2 regions of the Arthrobacter sp. Z1-15 genome follow, and region 2 is predicted to be linked to the other one. Evidence: riboswitches for the same ligand, from Rfam matches in the RefSeq annotation. Region 2 holds a riboswitch; the other holds the start of a gene.
The links. A riboswitch is a leader RNA that binds a small molecule or an ion and turns the genes downstream of it on or off. The one in region 2 is predicted to bind S-adenosylmethionine.
Positions count from the first base shown of each region.

Region 1 (10,172 bases), 1.3 Mb from region 2:
CGTTGCGTACTGCTCCGGGTCCAGCCCGGAGGCCGGGGTGCGGATTTCCACCAGGGCTGCCAGCTTCGGTGCTTCGCCGGTGCCGATGATGTCGAGGGTGCTGCCGGATACTTCCTGCCCGGACGGCGCCGCGGGCAGCGGGTACGTGCGCGCTATGGATTCGCCCGGGACGTGGGCGGAAACCCCGTTGGACGTCCGGTACACCACCATGCCGTCGCGGACTTCGGACGTCGACGGGTTGAAGCCGGAGAGCGGAATGCTGTCCGTTGCCTTGGCCGCTGCCGAGGAACCCGACGACGGCGATGCGCTGGCTGAACCGCTCGGAGAGGCGCTCGGGGTGGACTTGGCCGTAGAGCCGGGACTGGCCTTGGCGGACGCCGAAGCGGAGGATGACGGCGACGGCACAGCCCCGGCTGCTTCCGTCTGGTCATTCCAGGGTTCCCACACATAGACGCCGGCAGCCAGCGCCGCCGCCAGGATGACGGACCCGGCGACAATAAGCGGGGTCCGGCGTTTTTTCGAAGACTTCGGATCGCCCTGCATTCCGGGCTGCGGCACCGGCTGCGGATCGTGCCGGGCGGGAGGCCCGGGAGGTGCGGGTGCTGCCGGTGGCGGCGGCGGGGCAGCCGCTGATGCCGCTGATGCCGCCGTCCCGCAGTTAGTGCAGAAGCTGACTCCGGACTCCTGCGGTTCCCCGCATGCTGAACACTTCATGTTTTCCTTCCAATGGATCAAAGCGTTGTCTCAAGCTGCGGTTCGCCGCGTCGCCGGCGCTAGGCCGGATGTTCTTCTAGCCACTGCAGGAGGTCCGCAGTCAGAACCCGGTAGCCTTCCGCGGTGGGATGCAGTATTTCCTGGGATGCGGCAGCGGAGGCCGCTGCACCCAGGAGCGGTCCGATGCGGGCCGTCGTGACCAGCGGATCCGTGCTGCAGGCACCCCGCCGGGCAAAGGGGTCTTCCAAGGCATCGACGTACCGCACGTTCGGAAGCCCGGCTCCCAGCACCGACTGCTCGATCGTCCCGTTCAAGGCGTCGGTCACCTCCAGCCCGAAAGCCTGTTCCCCGCCGGTCAGCCGCCCGCAGTCCCCCGCACCGGCGTCGAACATCCGCGGATAGGGCAGAACGAGCACCGGGGAGCGGACAGCAGCGCCCAGCTTCCGGTACATGTCCTCGAGTTCGGGACGCAGCTGGTGCAGCCTTTGCTCGGTGTCCTCCCGAAGTCCCGGGTCCTGGCCGCACGGAGCTGTATCGGCGATGCACGCCTGCAGCAGGTCCGCGAAACCCAGATCGTTGCCGCCCAGATAGAGCAGGACAAGATCCGGACGGATTCCTGCCATCTGCTCCAGCTGCGCCGGCACTCCCCCGGAGCCGTGCCCCTCCACCGGCTGCGTTGATTCCAGTGCGGAGATGCGCGCGCGGGAGCACGCGAAGTTGTGGAGAACAATGGCTGAGCCGTCCGCTCGGGTTCCCGCTGCGGCCGCTGCCAGCGACTCCGAGCTGCGGTGGCAGCGACTCTCCGCGACGCCGTCGACCGATTCATAGGAGCCGGCGCCTTCACCGGATGCAAAGGAGTCCCCGAGCAGGACCACATGCGCGGCCCTCCCCGCGCTGGCGCCGATAAGCGGTGCCAGCCTGTCGCCGGCCTCGGCAGCCGGGGCATGCGGAGCCGGCGGGTAGGGGGTTGCCGTCGTGTGCGGTGTTGCCGTTGTTTGCTGCGGGCCGCGGCCGGCGGACGGCGTGCTGTCTTCAGCGGCAGGGACGGGCGAGCAACCCGTCAAAAACATCCCTGCCAGAAGCACGCCGGCCGCCAGCTTTTTCATCAGCTGCGCTGGGCCAGTGCCTGGTCCACTGCGGGGTCACCCAGCTGGCCAAGCCAGGTCAGCAGTGCCGGGTAGGTGGACGGGTTGGCCGCCACGGCGGGGCGGGTCTGCGGATGGTTGGCCGCCAGTTCCTGCAGACGGGCCAGCGGTGTCTGCGGATTTGCCGCTTCAGTCATCAGCTCCGAACCGGCGGCATCGGCAGCCTGCGCTACCGCCCCGTCGGTGTGCCCGGGCTGGTGATCTTCGGCTGCTGCAGCGGGGGTTTCAGCCTTGGCTACCGTCCCGGCCTTGACGTCAGGCTGAGCTTTCGCCTCGGACTGGACCCCGGAGTCGGCCTGAGCCGGCTGGGGAGCGTGCTCGGCCTGAGCTGGCTGGGTCTGTGCCTGCTGGGGAGCGTGCTGAACCGGCTGTGCCTGGCCGGCCGGCTGTACCGGCGCCTGCGCGGGCTGCGCTGCGGGAGCACCGGCAAAAGTGAAGCCGGACGTTCCGGAGGCGTTGCCGCCGGGCAGCGACTTGAAATGCTCACGGGAAGCCCGCGGCAGCCACAGGACCGAAAGGATGGCTGCGGGAACCACGAACGCCAGCAGCATGATGACCGCGCCGAGGTGGCCCTCATGCTGAACGGCCCAGACAATCATGAGCACCAGACCCAGAACAAACAGCAGCCCGGCGTAGCCGGTGGGGATGATGTAGGCGGAGCGGGGCTCCTTGGCCATCAACCGGAGGGTCACCACAGCGCCCGCGGTCAGCAGCAGTCCGAAGAACAAGGCGAGGACCTCAGGCACATAGCCGTCGGAGTAGTCGCTGGTGACTTCGGTGATCAGGCCGACCGCCGCACCGATGGTGAGGACGGCGCTGAACCCGGCGGCCAGGAGCAGCCACGGCTGCAGCCGGCTGCGGGGATCGGTCGGTGCCACGGCCGAGCCTTCAGTGAGGCGGGCAATGGACGGTGCGGAAACGGCCGCCCCGAAGGCCATCCAGAACATCAGGGAGAATCCGGGAGAGATGGAGTTGACGCTCAGGTTCAGCAGCGTCTGGTCTTCAAAGAGTGCCACCAGTGAAAGGAACGCAGCGCCGAAGGCCAGGACCAGGCCCGCTGAACGCCAACGGTCCGAACGCTTGTGAACCTGCAGTGCGATGAAGACCAGGACGGCTGCGCTGGCCAGGGCCATCACGGTGGCCAGGATTCCCCAGCCGGTGGTACCGGAACCGGCATCGCCCATGGCAACCCAGTAGCGGATGATCTGGACCAGGGCCACCGCGGCTGCCAGCGCCGCAATGCCGAAACTGACGTAAATCCAGCGCTGGTTGCGGGGCTCGTCAACGTTTCCGGGAGCAATTTCCCCGCGCCGCGGCTGGGCCGCCAGCACAGCTCCGGCCAGGCCGAAGGCCATGGCCGGACCGAGCGTGCCAAAGGAGCTCTGCTCAAAGGTTCGGGACGTGATCAGGTGCAGGGCTACGTAAACCAGCACCAAAAGGAAGTACGGAATGTTGGCCAGGAGCTTCAGGTCCTGGATCTTGCGGTAGCCGACGCTGGGCCCGAAGACGCCGGCGCGCCAGATGTAGCTGAGGCTCAGCGACAGCAGGCTGACCAGGGTGATCAGGATGACGTCCACGCGGGTGCCCGCACGGGATTCCTCGTAGGATCCGTAGCCGAAGACCGAATCGCCGTCGATCATCCAGACCATGAACAGCGAGATGATCAGCGCCAGGGCGGCAATGCCGTCCCGGAAATAGTCGCTCACCGGAATGCCGGCAAATGCCCCGTTGGACTTCTTTGGTGCTGCGGCCGGAGCCGGCTGCGTCTCCGAAGCGCCGCCGGCCGTGCCGTGCCCGTGTCCGCCCTGATGGACGGCACCGGCAGCAGCAAATTCAGGCTGCCGCAGGGCCTCCGCCCGGGTCGGCGCCCCGGCTGCGGAAGCCGCCGCCGTCGTCGTATCGCCGGATGGCGCCGGCGTACCGCAGCTGACGCAAAAGCGTGCTTCCGGTGCCAGCTGTTGTCCGCATTGAACGCAGAATTTCATAACACTTCCCTTTTGTGATGGATGTCGATTGCAGGCCGCGGCCTATTTACGAACAAATTCAAGTGAATAGCTGACGGACCCGTATTTGCCGCCCATGTCCAGCTCCAGCCCCATGGTCTGGGTTTCGGAATCTGCGGGGTAGGGAATGACCTGTTCGACGTCGGCCCCTGTGACCGGCACCTGGTACCGGTTTCCGTGGAGGGTGAGAATGAGGACTCCCGTGGAGTTCGAGCCGCTGGAATACAGATCGGTAATGGTGACGACTAGTTCAACGTTGTTGCCCTCGGGCACCTGCAGCTCAACTTCGTCGGTGGAGTTCCGGTTGTATTCGGTGTAGATGCTGCCGCTGTAGTCGTAGTCCGAGCCTTCAATCCGGGGCGGACTGACGTATTTCGAGACCTTCACCGCCTCCGAATACTGCACGCCGCTGCCTTCGTCGGCGAATTTCTCACTCCAGTCGTTGCCGGCAAAGATGACCAGTTTGTACTCGCCCGCCTCCAGCTCCGCGGGATCGGCGTTGCCGCCGAGCGTCACCAGCCGCGCTCCGCTTCCGGCCGGGTACACGTGGGCCCGGCCGTAATTGCCCAGGATCTCAAGGCGCTGCTTCTCCTGCAGCTTCACCGTTTTCACCGCGTAGCCGGCGGAGTTGAACGCCACGTCGGTTTCCTCGCCGATGGACAGTTCCCCCGAGGAGTCTTCGCTGCGGGCCAGGTCCATCAGCGCCAGCGCCTGTTCCCTGCTCAGTGACCGGACCCAGCCCACGGCCCAGTCTGCGGCGGAATCCAGCAGGCTGACCTTGTATTTGCCGTTCTCCTTGACCGTGGTGAGGCTCCACTCCGTTGAGGAGTTCAGCAGGCCCAGGCCGTCCGGTTCCGGAGAGCCGCCGTACCGCAGTCCGTAGCCGGAACCGTTGGAGCACATCTGTTCCTCGCCGTCCTCCATGACGCAGTTGGAGGTCAGGGTGAACCGGTCGCCGTACTCGTTTTCCACCGTGACCTTTTCCATCACGGCCTTGGTCCGGTTGCCGTCCTTTTCGCCGTCGCGGAAGGACACTTCGCCCAGGAGGAACTCGCCGCTGCCGGAGGAACCGCCCAGGAAACCGTCGATCAGCCCGCCGTAGTAATACAGGGCGTTGGCCTCATAGCTGGAAAGGTACGGAGCCAGCGGCATGACGCTGCCGCCGGAGACCAGCTGCGGAAGCACTGAAACGGCGTTGCGGGCGGCGTCGCCGGGGCTGTCGCTGCCCGGCGCCGGCTCACCCGGGACGTAGCCCCGGGAGCTGCTCGTGAACTGCTGGGAGAATTCCAGGCCGGAGTAGAGCGGGCTGATGTACCAGCGCCCGTCTGATTCCGTGGCCATCAGGGTCAGGCCCGAGTTGTTGACGCCCATGGAGGCAAAGGGGGTGGATTCATCGACGGCGTCCATATCCCCGCCGGCTTCGAAGGCGCTCCGGATGGCACCTGTGGTCTGCCCGGGATCAATCTGCACCCGCAGTTCTCCGCTGCTGAACTTGACCATGGCCAGGTGCTCATCAATTTCCGTCACAGCGGGCTGCGCGCCACCGAGGCTGATGTCGATGCCGTCCAGGGAAAGGTCCATCCCGTTCTCCCCGCCGGAATCGCCGTCGGAAACCTTCGCGAAAGCGTCTATGATGCCGTGGTCTTCGGCCTGCTCTTCGGCGGCTTCCCGGACACGCTGCAAGGCATCGCGTTCCTGCGGGGGCACCATGGTGAAAACGCCCACCAGGTCTTTGTCCTCCACGGCCTCGATCAGCTTCTCGGCGGCGGATTCGGCCGAACCGGCGCCGCCGCGGAGCATGTTCTGGACGTAGAAGTAGCCGCCAATGCCCGCTGCCGCCAGGGTCAGGAGCACGCCGGCGCTGATGATGACCCTGCGGCTGGGTTTCTTGAATCCGTCGGCGGTGTCGGCGGCGGCGGGACCGGCGGCGGCGGGACCGGCGGCGGGCGTCTGATGCCCGGTGACCGCTGCGGTCCCGGTCTCCCGGACAGCGGGCCCGCTCGGGGCGGCATCATCGCGGGGAACAGGTTCGCGGCATGAACCGCAGAATTTCCATTCCGGCTGGAGCTTGGCGCCGCAGGACATGCAGAAACTGGACAAAGTTTTTCCCCCGAAAAACAGGGGAATGCGAGTGTAGCTATCCCCCGATAAAACAACACTCTTACAGGGAGGAGCCTAGCATGCGGGTGCAGGAATAAATCCCTGCCAATAACGCTGCCAATTTACAGCGCCTTGCACTAATTAACCTTGTGCTCATTAAAGCCGTCGGCCGTTCCCGGAATTATCTGCTGCTTCATCCTGCAGCGGCAGTTCATCAGGGGACGGAAGGTGCGGTGAAGGAATAGGCTGGCCTGCCCCTTCACCGCACCCACGGCTGCTCCGGCCGTCGGCTCAGGGGCCGCTACTCGCAGCCGACGCCGTCGCCGTCCCGGTCCAGATGCGTGCCGTAGCCGGGGCTGCCGATGTAAACCGGCGCCGCTCCGGCGTTGCGGGCTGCCGTGCAGTTCGGGTAGTAGGCTGGCGCGGGCGGTGCAGGAGCCGGGGCAGGCGCGGGGGCCGGCACCGGAGCCGGGGCGGGAGGCTCCGGGGGAATGTACTGCTGCGCCGCCTGCTCATCGGCCAGGCGCTGGGCCTCAGCAGCCTGGGCATCGGCTAGCGCCTGGTCATCGGCGATACGCTGCGCTTCTGCTGCCTCTGCGGCTGCCCGCTCGTCAGCTTCCTTCTGGTCCGCTGCCGCCTGCCGGTCCGCGAGGATCCGGGTGGAACTGTCCTTGTCCATCCAGATCAAGGCGCCGTCGTCGTCCTCGGTGCAGACAAAGACCACCGATGTGCTGGACGAGAACGACGGCGTGGGAGTGCTGGTGGCCGAAGGCGAGGGGGACTTGGTGGGAACCCGCGACGCCGAGGCCGACGACGACGGCGTCGGGCTGGGGCTGGCCGCGGTCCTCACGGTCTCGGTCTTACCGGCTCCGAAGCACGGCTTACCGGCGACGACCGTGGAAGTCGCCGAAGGAGTCGGAGTCGGGGTTGCGCTCCTGGTTGCGGACGGGGAGGAGGAAGCCGCAGCAGGTTCCGCCTCTTCGGTTCCGCAACCCGCGACGGCCAGGACCACCGCTGTCAGGCCGGCAACCGCGAGAGCCCGCTGACGCCGATGCTGTTCCGATCTGCCGCCCTTGGCCGATTTTGGGCAGGACTGTATAGGTCGAAATAGCAAAGGATCCCCCGGGACGTTAGCAACATTTTTAGATGCAATTGCATCAGCCATAGAGTAACAGTGCCTGTGCAGGACGTTTGACCGTCATACAGTCCCGAACCTAGCCGCAGTGCCCGCTACCGCCGAGGGCCCTTTTTTACAGCCGCACGGTTTTACAGCCTCACGGTTTTACAGCCTCACGGTTTTACGGCCTCACGGTTTTACAGCCTCACGGTTTTACAGCCGCACGGTCCGAAAGCCCACCAGTTGGAAACGCCCGATCCGCAGCGTAAAGACCGGCCACTCCATCGCGGGCCCGCGGGCCCGCTCCGGCTTTGCCTTTCGCTCTCCGGTATCTCTTTCTCCGGTGTCTCTTGCCGCAGCGTCTCGTTCTCTGGCCACGCGCCGCGCCTCCCGCCACCTGCGTCTGGATTCGGCCTCCGCCAAGCGTTCGCGGTGCACGGCGCGGGCCAGGTCTATCGTCATTGCCATCTGCTTCTCCTCCGCTCGGGTTACTTCACGCTAGGTCCGAAAAAAGCGCGGGTGCAGCGGCGATGCGGACATGTCGGGTCCGTATCACCAGAAAAGGCTTACGGCTCGGCTGCCGCAGTTGTCAGGATCCTGAGGGCTAGCCGCTAACTGCCCGCCCGCAAGCCGGGAACGGGCCGCAGCCCTGTCCTCCGGTCAGCCCCGCCGGGTACCGTCGAAGAACGCTTCTTCCGGAGGTCTTGTATGGACTGGCTGGCAGTGTCCCTCCTGGCCCTCGCGGCGCTCGTTCTGGGAACCGCCGCCGGCTGGAGCATCCGGGCAGGCATTGACCGCCGCGACGAAAATGCGGCCCTGAACGCACTCATCACGGATCTGCACCTGAAGCGTCCGCTGGCCCCGATCGAACCGCAGGTGATCGAGGGCGCCGGCGACGAGGAACGCTGCCGCGCCACCGTGCTGGATGCACGCGAGCGCATGATCGAAACCCTCGCCCATCTGCGCAGCGGCTCCGCCAACACCGATGTGCTGATGCGCATGTCCACAGCCTGCACCCGCTACCTCCGTGATTCCTCCCGGGCGCCGGAGCGGTACCAGTTCGCACTGATGGAACTGCGCGAAACTATGGTCGACGGCGTGTTGCTGCTCAGCGACGCCGGCCGGCGCGTGCGCTACCGGGCACCCGGGGAACGGTCCGCCGCCAAGCCCGGCCGCACGCCGTCGCGCCGGCCGAACCGCCTGCTCCGCGGACGTTTATGACACCTGTGTGACGCAGGAAGAGACGCATGACGTCACGCTGCGGAGTTTGCGGCAACGCGGCGTCATTCTCTTGCCCGGACGGCCTCCGCCAAGCTTCCATGGTGGTGTCCGCTTCTCGAATCCGGACATTTCCCATCCAGAGCGGCTGAGAGACCTGGCTCGTTGACGCCGCAGCAACCACCCTTCGGGGCCGGTGCTCATGCCAGGACCGATGGACTCACTTCCCCGTTGGGCCCGAGCTGCAGAGCTGTGCAGCAGCGGCTCCTGCGTGCTCGAATGCCGTGTTCCTCGGTGCGACCCGAGAGGATCCCATGCACGACTCCCCCCGATCCCCCCGCATATTTGCGGCCCGCACCTCCCGCACCTCCCGCACCTCGGTTGCTTCCCGCACTCCCCTGCGGGTCGCGGCGCTCCTGGCCGCGGCGGCACTGACCCTGTCTGCCTGCGGATCCGGTTCCCAGACAGCAGGCACCAACGCCGCGGCCGGGACGTCCGGTGAACCGGTCGACGGCGGCACGCTGGTGTACGCCGAGGTCACCCCCATCAACAACTGGCAGACCCAGGCCGCGCGCTTTTACGAGAAGTCCAACGTGCTGAACTCGGTGCTGGACCGGCTGACCTACTTTGACCCGGAGAAGGGTGAGCTGGTTCCCTGGATCGCCTCGGCCTTCTCGGCCAACGCCGACAGCACCGAATTCACCTTCACCATCCGCCCCGGCGTCACGTTCAGCGACGGCACCCCGCTCGACGCCGCGGCGGTGAAGGCCAACCTGGACAGCTTTGGCCTGGGCCTTCCCGCCGCCCAGATCCAGCCGAACGTGGACTTCGCCGGCTACCAAACCAGCGAAGTAACCGGCACGGACCAGGTGGTGGTCACGTTGAACGCCCCGAACTCCAACTTCCTGCGCGCCACCTCCTCCGTCACTGCCGGACTCGTCTCCCCGGCCACGTTGCAGAAGGACGCGGCCGGGCAGTCGGCCATCTCGTCCATTTCCGGCTCCGGGCCCTTCGTCTACGAATCCGAAAAGCCCGATGAGGAAGTCGTGCTCGCCAAGCGGGACGGCTACGCCTGGGCTCCGGACGGGGCGGAGAACCCGGGCGAGGCCCACCTGGACAAGGTGGTCATCAAATACCTGCCCGAGGTCGCGCACCGCGCCGGCGCCGTGCAGTCCGGCCAGGTAGATCTGGTCCGCGGTCTGCAGCCGGTGGACGAGGCGGCGCTGGCATCCAGCGGCAACCAGGTGCTCGCGGCCGACGGCGTGGACCTCACGGTGAACATGGCCGCCGTGCGGACCGGCAGCGGAAAGCTGGCCGATCCCGCCGTACGGCAGGCCCTGCAGGCGGGCATCGACCGGCAGACCATCAAGGACACGGTGCTCTCCGAGAGCTACACGCTGGCGGCGTCGGTCCTGAACCATCAGGCCCCCGGCTTCGTGGACCTGAGCGCTGACCTGGCCTACAACCCGGAGGAAGCCCGGCAGCTGCTGGACGACGCCGGCTGGCAGGAAGGCAGCGACGGCATCCGCGAGAAGGACGGCGAGAAACTCGAGGTCACCGTCACCAGCTCCAACAACTCAGTGGTCATCAAACCGGCCTTCGAACTGATCGAGCAGCAGTGGCGGGAGATCGGCGTGCAGCTGAACAACCGTGCCGGAGACAACACCTTCCTCACCACGGCCATGCCCGATCCGAAGGTGGAGTTCTTCGGCACCCGCCAGTTCATCTACGGCGGACTCGGTCCCATCTTCGAACCGGCCAACAACACCATGACGCACACGTCGGACCCGGAGCTGAACGCCCTGTTCGCCGCCGAGCGTGCCGCGGCCCCGGGCCCGGAACGGGACGAGGTCCTGGCGGCGGAACAGCAGGCGC
Region 1 covers NZ_CP096454.1:748,985-759,156, reverse strand. The annotation lists gene M1D40_RS03535 (hypothetical protein) at 1-558, opposite strand, end outside; gene M1D40_RS03530 (SGNH/GDSL hydrolase family protein) at 774-1,820, opposite strand; gene M1D40_RS03525 (zinc ribbon domain-containing protein) at 1,820-3,844, opposite strand; gene M1D40_RS03520 (hypothetical protein) at 3,887-5,962, opposite strand; gene M1D40_RS03515 (excalibur calcium-binding domain-containing protein) at 6,264-6,641, opposite strand; gene M1D40_RS03510 (hypothetical protein) at 6,622-7,008, shown strand; gene M1D40_RS03505 (hypothetical protein) at 7,788-8,300, shown strand; SAM riboswitch class I at 8,430-8,518, shown strand; gene M1D40_RS03500 (ABC transporter substrate-binding protein) at 8,612-10,172, shown strand, end outside.
Region 1: another riboswitch for S-adenosylmethionine. It lies ahead of M1D40_RS03500 (ABC transporter substrate-binding protein); the one in region 2 lies ahead of M1D40_RS15640 (hypothetical protein).

Region 2 (10,172 bases):
TACGGTCCGCAACGGCGGCAAAGCGGATGAACGAACCCGTACCTGAGTCCACCGGGCAGGACGGCGGTCCCCGGCGGCCTTGACCAGCTTCTACTGCGCGTCGTGGACCCATCCCGCCAGCCAGTAGGGTGAGCCGCCGGCGGTTTCCACCATGACCTCAAGGTCTGAAACCGGCTCGCCGGCCGGAGCATCGAAGAATAATGACGAGCCGGGGCTGGTGCAGGCAACTTTGTAGCTTGCCATGCCTCGGTGGATGCGGACCGAGTCCCCCGGGGTGCAGGAGGCAGAGAGACTGAGGACCTGTCCCGCTTCCAAGCCGCCCTTCACCGTGTAGGTTCCGGTGCCCGTGCCCTGCTCTGACAGAACCTTAACGCCGGATGGAGAAACGCCGTCCACATCAATCTGCGGCACAAGGGGCTCCTGCACATCCGATTCCCCGGCAGTAACGGAAGTGGACGGGGACGCAGCCGGCATGCTGGTTTTTGGAGATTCGGCGCTTTCCGTCTTGTTTCCCGCCTGACCTGTTGAACAGGAGGAGAGTGCCAGTGCGGCCGTGCAGGCCAGCACGGCTGCCCCGGTACGAAAACGGGAGCAGCCGCTGAAGCGCTGCGGGATACGAGGCGCAGGTGCTTTTTCCTTTGAATGTGCTTTGCGGGCGTTTTTCATCTTTGACCCTAAACACAGGCGGTGCGGTGAAATCAAGGCTTTTCCAAAGTCGGTGGAAATCCCTTCGAGCGTTTTCCATTCAGAAATAAAAAGCCGGCGGATTCAATTTCGGGACTTTCTCAGGCAGCCGAACTGCCCTTCGGCGGAGCCCCTCCGCGCCGGATCCCTGCGCCGTGAATTACCCCGGGGTAGAGTCGGAGAATGGGTGCAATCGAACTGATCCTCATTCGGCACGGTGAAAGCGCGGGGAATGTTGCCGCCACGGCAGCGCAGCGCTCCGGTGCCGAAGTCATAGACATTGGCCTGCGGGACCCCGACGTCCCGCTCAGCGAGGCCGGCGTGGAGCAGGCCCGGGCGCTGGGCCGCTGGCTGGCCAATCTGCCGCCGGACCAGCATCCGGAATCCGTGTGGTGCTCGCCGTACCTGCGGGCCCGCCAGACCGCCGAGCTCACCACCATGCAGGATCCCGGTACGCCGCAGGATCTGCGCATCGACGAGCGCCTGCGCGACCGCGAGCTGGGCATCCTGGACCTGCTGACATCCGCGGGCGTCGCAGCCCGGTTCCCGGAGGAAGCGCAGCGCCGCAACTGGCTGGGCAAGTTCTCCTACCGCCCGCCGGGAGGGGAGTCCTGGGCCGACGTCGCGCTGCGGCTGCGCTCGGTGCTGCGGGACCTGGACGACGACGAGGACGGCAAGCGCGTGGCGGTGGTCTGCCACGACGCGGTCATCATGCTGATCCGCTATGTCTGTGAACGCCTCAGCGAGCAGGAACTGCTGGACATCGCCGCAAGCACGAGCGTGCGCAACGCGTCCATCACGCGGCTGGTGCGGCCGTCCGGACAGGGACGCTGGACCTTGGAGAGTTTCAACAGCGTTGATCATTTGGAATCCGGCGGTGCCCCCGTCACCGAGCACGCAGGAGATGAAGACCATGTCCACCCCCGCTGAAATCGTCACGCCGGCCCTGCTGAAAAACTGGCAGGTCAACCGGGATGCATCGGATAAATCGGACCGCGGCACTGTCCTGGTGGTTGGCGGGGCGCGGCGTTCTCCGGGAGCCGCGCTGCTCGCCGGGCGCGCTGCTCTGCGGGTAGGTGCGGGGAAGCTGACCCTGGCCGTCACGGAGTCCGCCGCGATTGCCGTGTCAGTGGCGGTGCCGGAATCAGGCTCTGTCGCCCTGCCCGAAGACGACGGCGAGATCTCCGGCGGCCGAGCCGCGAAGGTGCTGGCCCCGGACCTGGAAACCACGGATGTGCTGCTGCTCGGACCAGGGCTGGACGACGCCGGACAAACCGAGGAGCTGCTGCGCGGGATAGGCCCGCTCCTGAACGATTCCGCCGCCGTCGTCCTGGATGCCTATGCACTGGGAGTGCTGGGCGGGCTGCCGGAGGTTTACGAACGCTGGGCCGGGCGACTGGTCCTGACCCCGAACCGGAAGGAAGCAGCCCGGCTGCTGGACGCGGACCCGGAGGCGGACCTCGAGACCGAGCAGGCAGCGGTCGACATCGCCGCCAAATACCAGGCCGTAGTGGCCCTGCACGGGGTGGTGGCCGCTCCGGACGGCCGCCGCTGGGAGATTCCGGCCGGCAACTCCGGATTGGGAACCTCCGGCTCCGGCGACGTGCTCGCCGGTGCCATCAGCGGTTTCCTGGCCCGCCGGGCCTCACCCGAGCAGGCCGGATGCTGGGGCACCTACCTGCACTCCACCGCCGGTGACCGGCTCTCCGCGGCCCAGGGGCCGCTGAGTTTCCTGGCCGGGGAACTGCTCGAAGCCATGCCCCGCGTCATGGCTGAACTGACGGTCTAGGGTGGCGAACCAGCACCGGCCGGCTATTGCGCCGCTGCCCTACAGGTTCACGCGCCGGGACGGTATTGCCGCCGGTTTCTACGTCCTGTTTGTCCTCATTTTCAGCTATGCGCCCGGGCTGGGCATCCCGGGCCTGACCCGGCTGATTCCCGATCCGGTGCTGGCCGGCTACGCGGTGAACCTGGCGTTCTACCTCAGTGCCGGGGCGCTGGCTGCCTGGGCGTCCTGGCGGTACGCGGTGCGGGAAACCCGGATCCTGGCCACCCGCCCGTGGCTGACCCTGGCGATCATTCCCGGCGGTGTCTTCGCAATGCTGCTGCTCAGCGTCATTGCCGGGCTCGTGACCGGGCCGCCGGAAACAGCAGTCAACCAGGAAGCCGTCCAGGGGCTGGTTGTCTCCCTGCCGCCGCTGCTGATCATTCCCCTGCTCGTGGTCATTGCGCCGTTTGTGGAGGAGTACATCTTCCGCCACCTGCTGATCGGCAAGCTCAGCAAATACCTCAACATCTGGATCTGCTGCCTGATCTCCATAGTGCTGTTTGCCGGGATCCACCTTGCGGGCAAAGAAGCCTTGGCGCTTCCCGTGCTGCTTCCGTACCTGGTGATGGGAGCGGTGCTGGTGGGGCTATACGTCTGGGCGGGGAACAACTTCATGCTCTCCTACGGCGTCCATGCCGCGAAGAACCTCCTAGCCGTCCTGCTGACCTACGCCATTCCGGCCGAGCTGCTCCAGTAACCGAACTCCCTGCCGGTCGCGGGAACCGCGCGTCCCAACCATGTGTGCCCCCGTGTCTGGCCCCCAGGCCTGTACCCCAGGCCTGTGCCCCAGGCCCGTACCCCAGGCCCGCCCCCAGGCACTGCGTCATGCTAGGCAATGCAGAATTCGTTGCCCTCGGGATCCGCCATGGTGTACCAGGAGGACGGGCCCTGCTCGGCCGCGTAAAGGAAGGTGGCGCCCCGTGCCTCCAGTTCCGCGCGCTTCGCGTCCTTGTCAGCCCCGTTGAGGTGGATGTCCAGATGGATGCGGTCCTTCGCCGTCTTCGGTTCGGGCACGGGCTGGAACAGGATGCGCAGGCGTTCGGGGGAGTGCGCTTCGCTCTCCCGGCAGATGGCGGCACCGTCGCGCCATCTGCGCTGCCCGTTGTGTTCGACCACATCGTCCGGACCGATGGCTCCCTGTTCCAGCAGCGAATCAATGAACGCCTGGTCCAGGGGTTCAAGGACCCAGCCCAGGGTTTCGGCCCACCAGTCAGCCTGGGAATGGGCATCCGCGCAGTCAACACAAATCTGAATATTGAAGGTCATGATCAGGAGCTAACCAGAGGGAACCCTTCGGCGGCCCGGTACTGCGGTCAGCTGCTGTCCGCAGGGGCAGCTTGTTACGGTGTCTCCCTGCGCAGACATTGACCGGAGTGCGCCAACATGAGATTGTTTACAGAACGAACGTTCAGTAATTGGCGCGCCTTGCACACACAGCAGGCAACACAGCAACACAGACGGTGGGAGCAGACGGACATGGCTGAAGCATTTCTCGTGGGCGGAGTACGGACTCCGGTAGGCCGCTACGGCGGCGGGCTCTCAAGCGTCCGTCCCGATGACCTCGCAGCACTGACGCTGCAGGAACTGGTGGCCCGCGAGGGACTGGACCCCGCCGTCGTCGACGAAGTGATCCTGGGCAACGCCAACGGTGCCGGCGAGGAGAACCGCAACGTTGCGCGCATGGCTGCCCTGCTGGCGGGCTTCCCCTCGGACGTTCCCGGCATTACCGTGAACCGGCTGTGCGCCTCGGGCCTCTCCGCGATCATCATGGCCTCGCACATGATCAAGTCCGGTGCCGCGGACATCGTCATTGCCGGCGGCACCGAGTCCATGAGCCGTGCCCCCTGGGTCACTGAGAAGCCCACCAAGGCCTTCGCCAAGCCGGGGGATACCTTCGACACCTCCATCGGCTGGCGCTTCGTCAATGAACGCTTCACCTCGGGAGAGCTCTCTCGCGACGGCAAGATGACCTACTCGATGCCGGAAACCGCGGAGGAACTCGCCGCGGTGGACGGCATTTCCCGCGAAGACGCCGACGCCTTCGCCGTCCGCTCGCACGAGAACGCCATCGCCGCCATCGCTGCCGGGCGCTTCAAGGATGAAATTGTTCCGGTCACGGTTCCCGGCCGCAAGGGCGACACCGTGGTGGACGCCGACGAGGGCCCGCGCGAGGGCACCACCGCCGAGGTCCTGGCCAAGCTGCGTCCGGTGGTCAAGCCGGGCGGCATCGTCACCGCCGGAAACGCCAGTTCGCTGAATGACGGAGCATCCGCTGTCATCGTCGCTTCGGAGCGGGCCATCCGCGAATACGGACTCACCGCCCGTGCCCGGATTGTCGACGGCGCTTCCGCCGGAGTTCCGCCGGAAATCATGGGCATCGGCCCCGTCCCGGCCACTCAGAAGGTGCTCGCCCGCAGCGGCGTAAAGCTCGCCGACGTCGGGGCTTTTGAACTGAACGAAGCCTTCGCCACCCAGTCACTGGCCTGCATCCGCCGGCTCGGCGTGAACGAGGACATCGTGAACAACGACGGCGGTGCTATTGCCCTGGGCCATCCGCTCGGCTCATCCGGCTCACGGATTGCCATCACGCTGCTGAACCGGATGGAACGCGAGGGCGCTTCCCGCGGCATCGCCACCATGTGCGTAGGCGTGGGCCAGGGTACGGCCATGCTCATCGAGGCCGTCTAAGTGGGCGCTGACTACAGGTCGTTCACCACGCTGCAGGTCACCGAGGGCGAAGGGCGGATCACCGCCGTCCTGAACCGGCCCGAGGTCCGCAACGCCATCGACCAGGCCATGGTCGATGAGCTGCACCAGCTGTGCGCGGAGCTGGAGGAAAACCCCCGGATCCTGATCCTGGCCGGCAGCAGCGGCGTGTTTGCCTCCGGAGCGGACATCGCCCAGCTCCGTGAACGCCGCCGCGACGACGCCCTGCGCGGCATCAACTCCAGCGTTTTTGCCCGGATCGCCAAGCTGCCGATGCCCGTCATCGCAGCCCTGGACGGCTATGCCCTGGGCGGGGGAGCGGAACTGGCCTTCGCCGCCGACTTCCGCATCGGCACCCCGCGGCTGAAGATCGGCAACCCGGAAACCTCCCTCGGCATTCTGGCCGCCGCCGGCGCCACCTGGCGGCTTAAGGAGCTCGTGGGGGAGCCGCTGGCCAAGGAAATCCTCCTCGCCGGGCGGATCCTCACCGGCGACGAGGCACTGGCAGTGCGCCTGGTCACCGAGCTGGCGGACCCCGAGCAGCTGCTCAACGCCGCCCACGCCCTGGCCGACCGCATTGCCCGCCAGGACCCGCTGGCGGTACGGATTACAAAGGCCGTGTTTGCGGCTCCGGCAGAGGCCCACCCCGTTATTGACACCCTGGCCCAGGGGATTCTGTTCGAATCCGAGGCCAAATTCGACCGCATGGCAGCATTCCTCGAGAGGAAGAAAAAATAATGGCAGTTCCCTCCACGGTAGGAGTTCTCGGCGGCGGACGGATGGGCGCGGGCATCGCCCACGCCTTCTGCACGGCGGGGGCCGGTGTGGTGGTGGTGGAGCGCGACGATGACGCCGCCTCCGCCGCCTACGACCGGGTTGCCGCCAACCTGGCCAAAAGCGTGGAGCGGGGAACGGTTACCGAATCCCTCGAGGACCTTACCGCCCGCCTCTCCGTCTCCACCGACTACGCCGACTTCGCCCGCTGCGGACTCGTGGTCGAGGCCGTGCCCGAGGACTTCAGCCTCAAGGCCGCAGCCCTGGCCGCCGTGGAGGAACAGCTGGCTCCCGGCGCCTGGCTGGCCTCCAATACCTCCTCGCTGTCCATCGCCGAACTGGCCGGAAAACTCGAGCGCCCGGACCGCTTCTGCGGCCTGCACTTCTTCAACCCGGTGCCGGCCTCCGAACTGATCGAGGTGGTGCTCGGGCCGCAGACCTCCGCGGAGCTGGCCGACACCGCCCGGACCTGGGTGCAGGACCTGGGGAAAACACCCGTCGTCGTTCAGGATGCCCCCGGCTTTGCCAGCTCGCGGCTCGGAGTGGCCATAGCCCTGGAGGCCATGCGGATGGTGGAGGACGGCGTCGCGTCGGCCGAGGACATCGACGCCGCCATGGTGCTGGGCTACAAGCACCCCACCGGCCCGCTGCGGACCACCGACATAGTGGGCCTGGACGTCCGGCTGGGCATTGCCGAGTACCTGGCCTCCACGCTGGGGCCCCGGTTCGAGCCGCCGCAGATCCTGAGGGACAAAGTGGCCCGCGGCGAGCTCGGCCGAAAATCCGGCAGGGGCTTCTTCGACTGGCAGTGAGTCAGGCGCGGGTGACCGGCTGCTGCAGTTCGGTCACCCAATCCGACTGGTCCTCGGACACCGCACGCATGTACAGCTCCCGGCAGGGACCGGAAGGCGCAAATCCGCGGGCAATAATCTCGGCGTGGAGAGCCTGCCAGCTCTCGGCGATGCGGTCCATGGCCCCGAGATGCACCCCGCAGAGCGGGCTGGTCGGACACCACCGCGGTGCGGGCGGCAAGACGAACGGCGGGAAGGGATTTCTGGACAACTTCGATCGGTGACATGGCACGTTCCTTTTCGATGAGGGGAGCCTGCATTCCACACCGATGAGCCTAGGGCAGCCGTGCGCTGTTCCTCCTCGACCTCGCGCCGGACACACCTCACGCCTCCGACCCAGTGGAAGCATCCCCGCCGGACTCGGCCTAGGGTGGAAGCATGGACAACCGCACTGACCGCGGCGTGGAGTGGGAGGGCGCCGCCAATGCCCGCGACCTCGGCGGCATTCCCCTTGCCGGCGGCGGGAAGGTGGCGCCGGGCCGGATTTTCCGGATGGGCCGCTCGGAATGGCTGACGGAGAACGGCTGGCGGCAGGCATACGACGACGGCGTGCGCACCGTCGTCGACCTGCGCAACGACTCCGAGATCGGCCGCCGGGGTACCGATCCGGAGGTGGCGCCGTCGGCGGCCCGGGACATTGTGTTCCTGAACCGGCCCACCCAGGAGGCGAGGGATCCGGAGTTCACCGCCTTGACCGGCCCCTACATGGACTCGCCGCGCTTCTACCGGGAAAACCTGCGCCGCTGGCCGCAGAAGATCGCCGCCGTCATGCGTGCCGTAGCCGAGGCCCGCGACGGTGCCGTCGTCATGCATTGTTCCGCCGGCCGGGACCGCACCGGCCTGATCGCCATGCTGGCGCTGGCGCTGGCCGGTGCGGAACCCGAAGCCATTGCCGAGGACTACGAGCAGGCGGTCCGCGGCATCAACGCCTTCCACGCCACCCAGCTGCACCCGCGGGAAAAACCGCTCACCGAGGACCAGCTCCGGGAGCGGGCGGCCGACAGCCGGAAGGAACTGCTCCGCGCCCTGGACGGTTTTGACGCGGAACAGTACCTGCTCTCAGCGGGACTTAGCCTTGACGAGATCGCGCGGCTTCGGCGTCGCCTGCGCTGACCCGGTTACAGGGAAGCACCCTTTCCGGCGTCGCCAAGTAGAAAAAAGAACGCTTGGCCGCAGTGACGAAGCCGCCGGGAACCAGCAGCGACGAATGCCGTGCGCACCACTGCGCCTGCCCGTCCGAACCGGCCAGGGCCTGCGCCAGGGCCGGCAGGTCGTGGAACCACATCAGCTGCTGCTGACCGTCCACCACCAGCTGGATCAGGTCCAGGTCGAGATCAACGTACGCCTGCGCGTCCACCCAGTCATCGAAGCCGGCCAGCAGTTTGGCATGGATGAGATGAACGTTGTGGCCGGGCTTGAAACTGGTGCAGCGGGCGTCACTGGAAATGCTCACAGTGTTTTCCTTTACGGTTTGTCCTTGCCTGCGCCGGGCGGCGGCAGACCGCTTCGTCATCCGAACCACCCGCCGAACAGTGGGGTTGGTGTGAGGCCAGTCGGAGCTTTTCCGGCCGGAACTTGTCCGGCCGTCGGCCACCTCTCGTGAAGCTGACACAACACTAGCGCACGCCGCCGACACTGGGAACCGTCCGCCGTCGTGCGTTCTGCATCCATGGCGGGGAGTCAGCGCCAGCCGGCTGCCGGAGCCACATGCTTCACGATGTTTTCCAGCAGCTGCGTGTTGTACTCCACGCCCAGTTGATTGGGCACGGTGACCAGGACCGTGTCCGCGTCCTGCACCGCGGCATCCGCGGCGAGCTGTTCAGCGATCACATCCGGTTCGCCGATGTAGCTCTTGCCGAAGCGGGCCAAACCGCCGTCCAGCGTTCCCACCTGGTCGCGGGTGTCGGCCAGGGCGCGCAGGCCAAAGTACCGCCGGTCCTCATCGGTGACCAGCGGAATGACGCTGCGGCTCACGGAGACCCGGGGTGTGCCCTCGTGTCCGGAATCGGCCCAGGCGGAGCGGAACAGCGCTATTTGCTCGGCCTGCAGCTGGTCGAAGGGCACGCCGGTGTCCTCGGTCAGCAGGGTGGAGCTCATCAGGTTCATGCCCTGCTGTCCGGTCCATTTGGCCGTGGCGCGGGTGCCGGAACCCCACCAGATCCGGTTGCTGAGTCCGGGGGACTGCGGCTCTACGGCAAGGGTTCCGGAGGTGCCGGTCATGACCGGATCGGCTGCCGCCAGCCCGGCGCCGGCGATGGCTGCGCGGAACACGAGGGTGTGTTTGCGCGCTTCATCGGCGTCGGTGCTGCCGTCGGCCGGAACATATCCGAACGCCTCGTAGCCGCGCAGGGCCGGCTCGGGTGATCCCCGGCTCAGGCCCAGCTGCAGCCGTCCGCCGCTGATCAGGTCCGCCGCAGCTGCTTCCTCAGCCATGTAGAGGGGGTTTTCATAGCGCATGTCGATCACTGCGGTGCCCAGTTCCAGCGTGCTGGTGCGTGCGGCCATGGCGGAGAGCAGCGGGAACGGCGCGGCGAACTGCGGGGCGAAATGGTGCACCCGCAGGTAGGCTCCGTTCACGCCCAGTTCCTCCGCTGCGACCGCCAGATCGATAGTCTGCAGCAGGGCGTCCCGGGCTGTGCGCACGAAAGATCCTTCTACATCCCGGTAATGTCCAAAGGACAGGAAACCGATGTTCTTCATGTTCAGGCACAGCGCCGGTTTTCGCAGAGATATTCCCCGGATAATTCCCCAGAAGCGAGGCAAACGCATGCACCTGACCATGGTTCCCGGGATCGGCGGATCCAACAACGCGCACTGGCAGAGCCTGTGGCAGGACGGCGGGCCGGAGATGTCCCGGATTTCGCCGTCGTCGTGGGATGACCCGAACCTGGAAAACTGGCTGGACGCGCTCGACGACGCCGCCGGCAGCCGCGAAGGCGACACCATCCTGGTGGCTCACAGCCTGGGGTGTCTGGCGTCCGCCGAATGGCTGCTGCGCAATCCCGGCGGGGCCCGGGGCGTGCTCCTGGTGGCGCCGCCGGACCCGGCCGAACCGGCGTTTCCCGACACCGCAGGCTCCTTCCGGGACCCGAGGCTTCAGCCGCTTCCGGTGCCGGGGCTCCTGGTGGCGAGTGAAAATGATCCGTACTGCACCCTGCCGGGAGCACGGCTTCTGGCCGGTGCGTGGGGTGTGCCTCTGGTGGATGCCGGGGCTTTGGCCCACATCAATGATGAGAGCGGGATAGGGGACTGGCAGCAGGGGCGGGACCTGCTCACCGCGTTCGCTGCGGGTCTGGGCACGGCCGTCTTCTCCGGGTAAGAATGGGCCC
Region 2 covers NZ_CP096454.1:3,376,025-3,386,196, reverse strand. The annotation lists gene M1D40_RS15695 (MFS transporter) at 1-46, shown strand, start outside; gene M1D40_RS15690 (hypothetical protein) at 91-411, opposite strand; gene M1D40_RS15685 (histidine phosphatase family protein) at 868-1,614, shown strand; gene M1D40_RS15680 (NAD(P)H-hydrate dehydratase) at 1,598-2,473, shown strand; gene M1D40_RS15675 (CPBP family intramembrane glutamic endopeptidase) at 2,475-3,209, shown strand; gene M1D40_RS15670 (VOC family protein) at 3,341-3,778, opposite strand; gene M1D40_RS15665 (thiolase family protein) at 3,989-5,200, shown strand; gene M1D40_RS15660 (enoyl-CoA hydratase/isomerase family protein) at 5,201-5,956, shown strand; gene M1D40_RS15655 (3-hydroxyacyl-CoA dehydrogenase family protein) at 5,956-6,804, shown strand; gene M1D40_RS15650 (GyrI-like domain-containing protein) at 6,806-6,964, opposite strand; gene M1D40_RS15645 (tyrosine-protein phosphatase) at 7,222-7,956, shown strand; gene M1D40_RS15640 (hypothetical protein) at 7,913-8,296, opposite strand; SAM riboswitch class IV at 8,312-8,448, opposite strand; gene M1D40_RS15635 (LLM class flavin-dependent oxidoreductase) at 8,524-9,543, opposite strand; gene M1D40_RS15630 (RBBP9/YdeN family alpha/beta hydrolase) at 9,611-10,162, shown strand.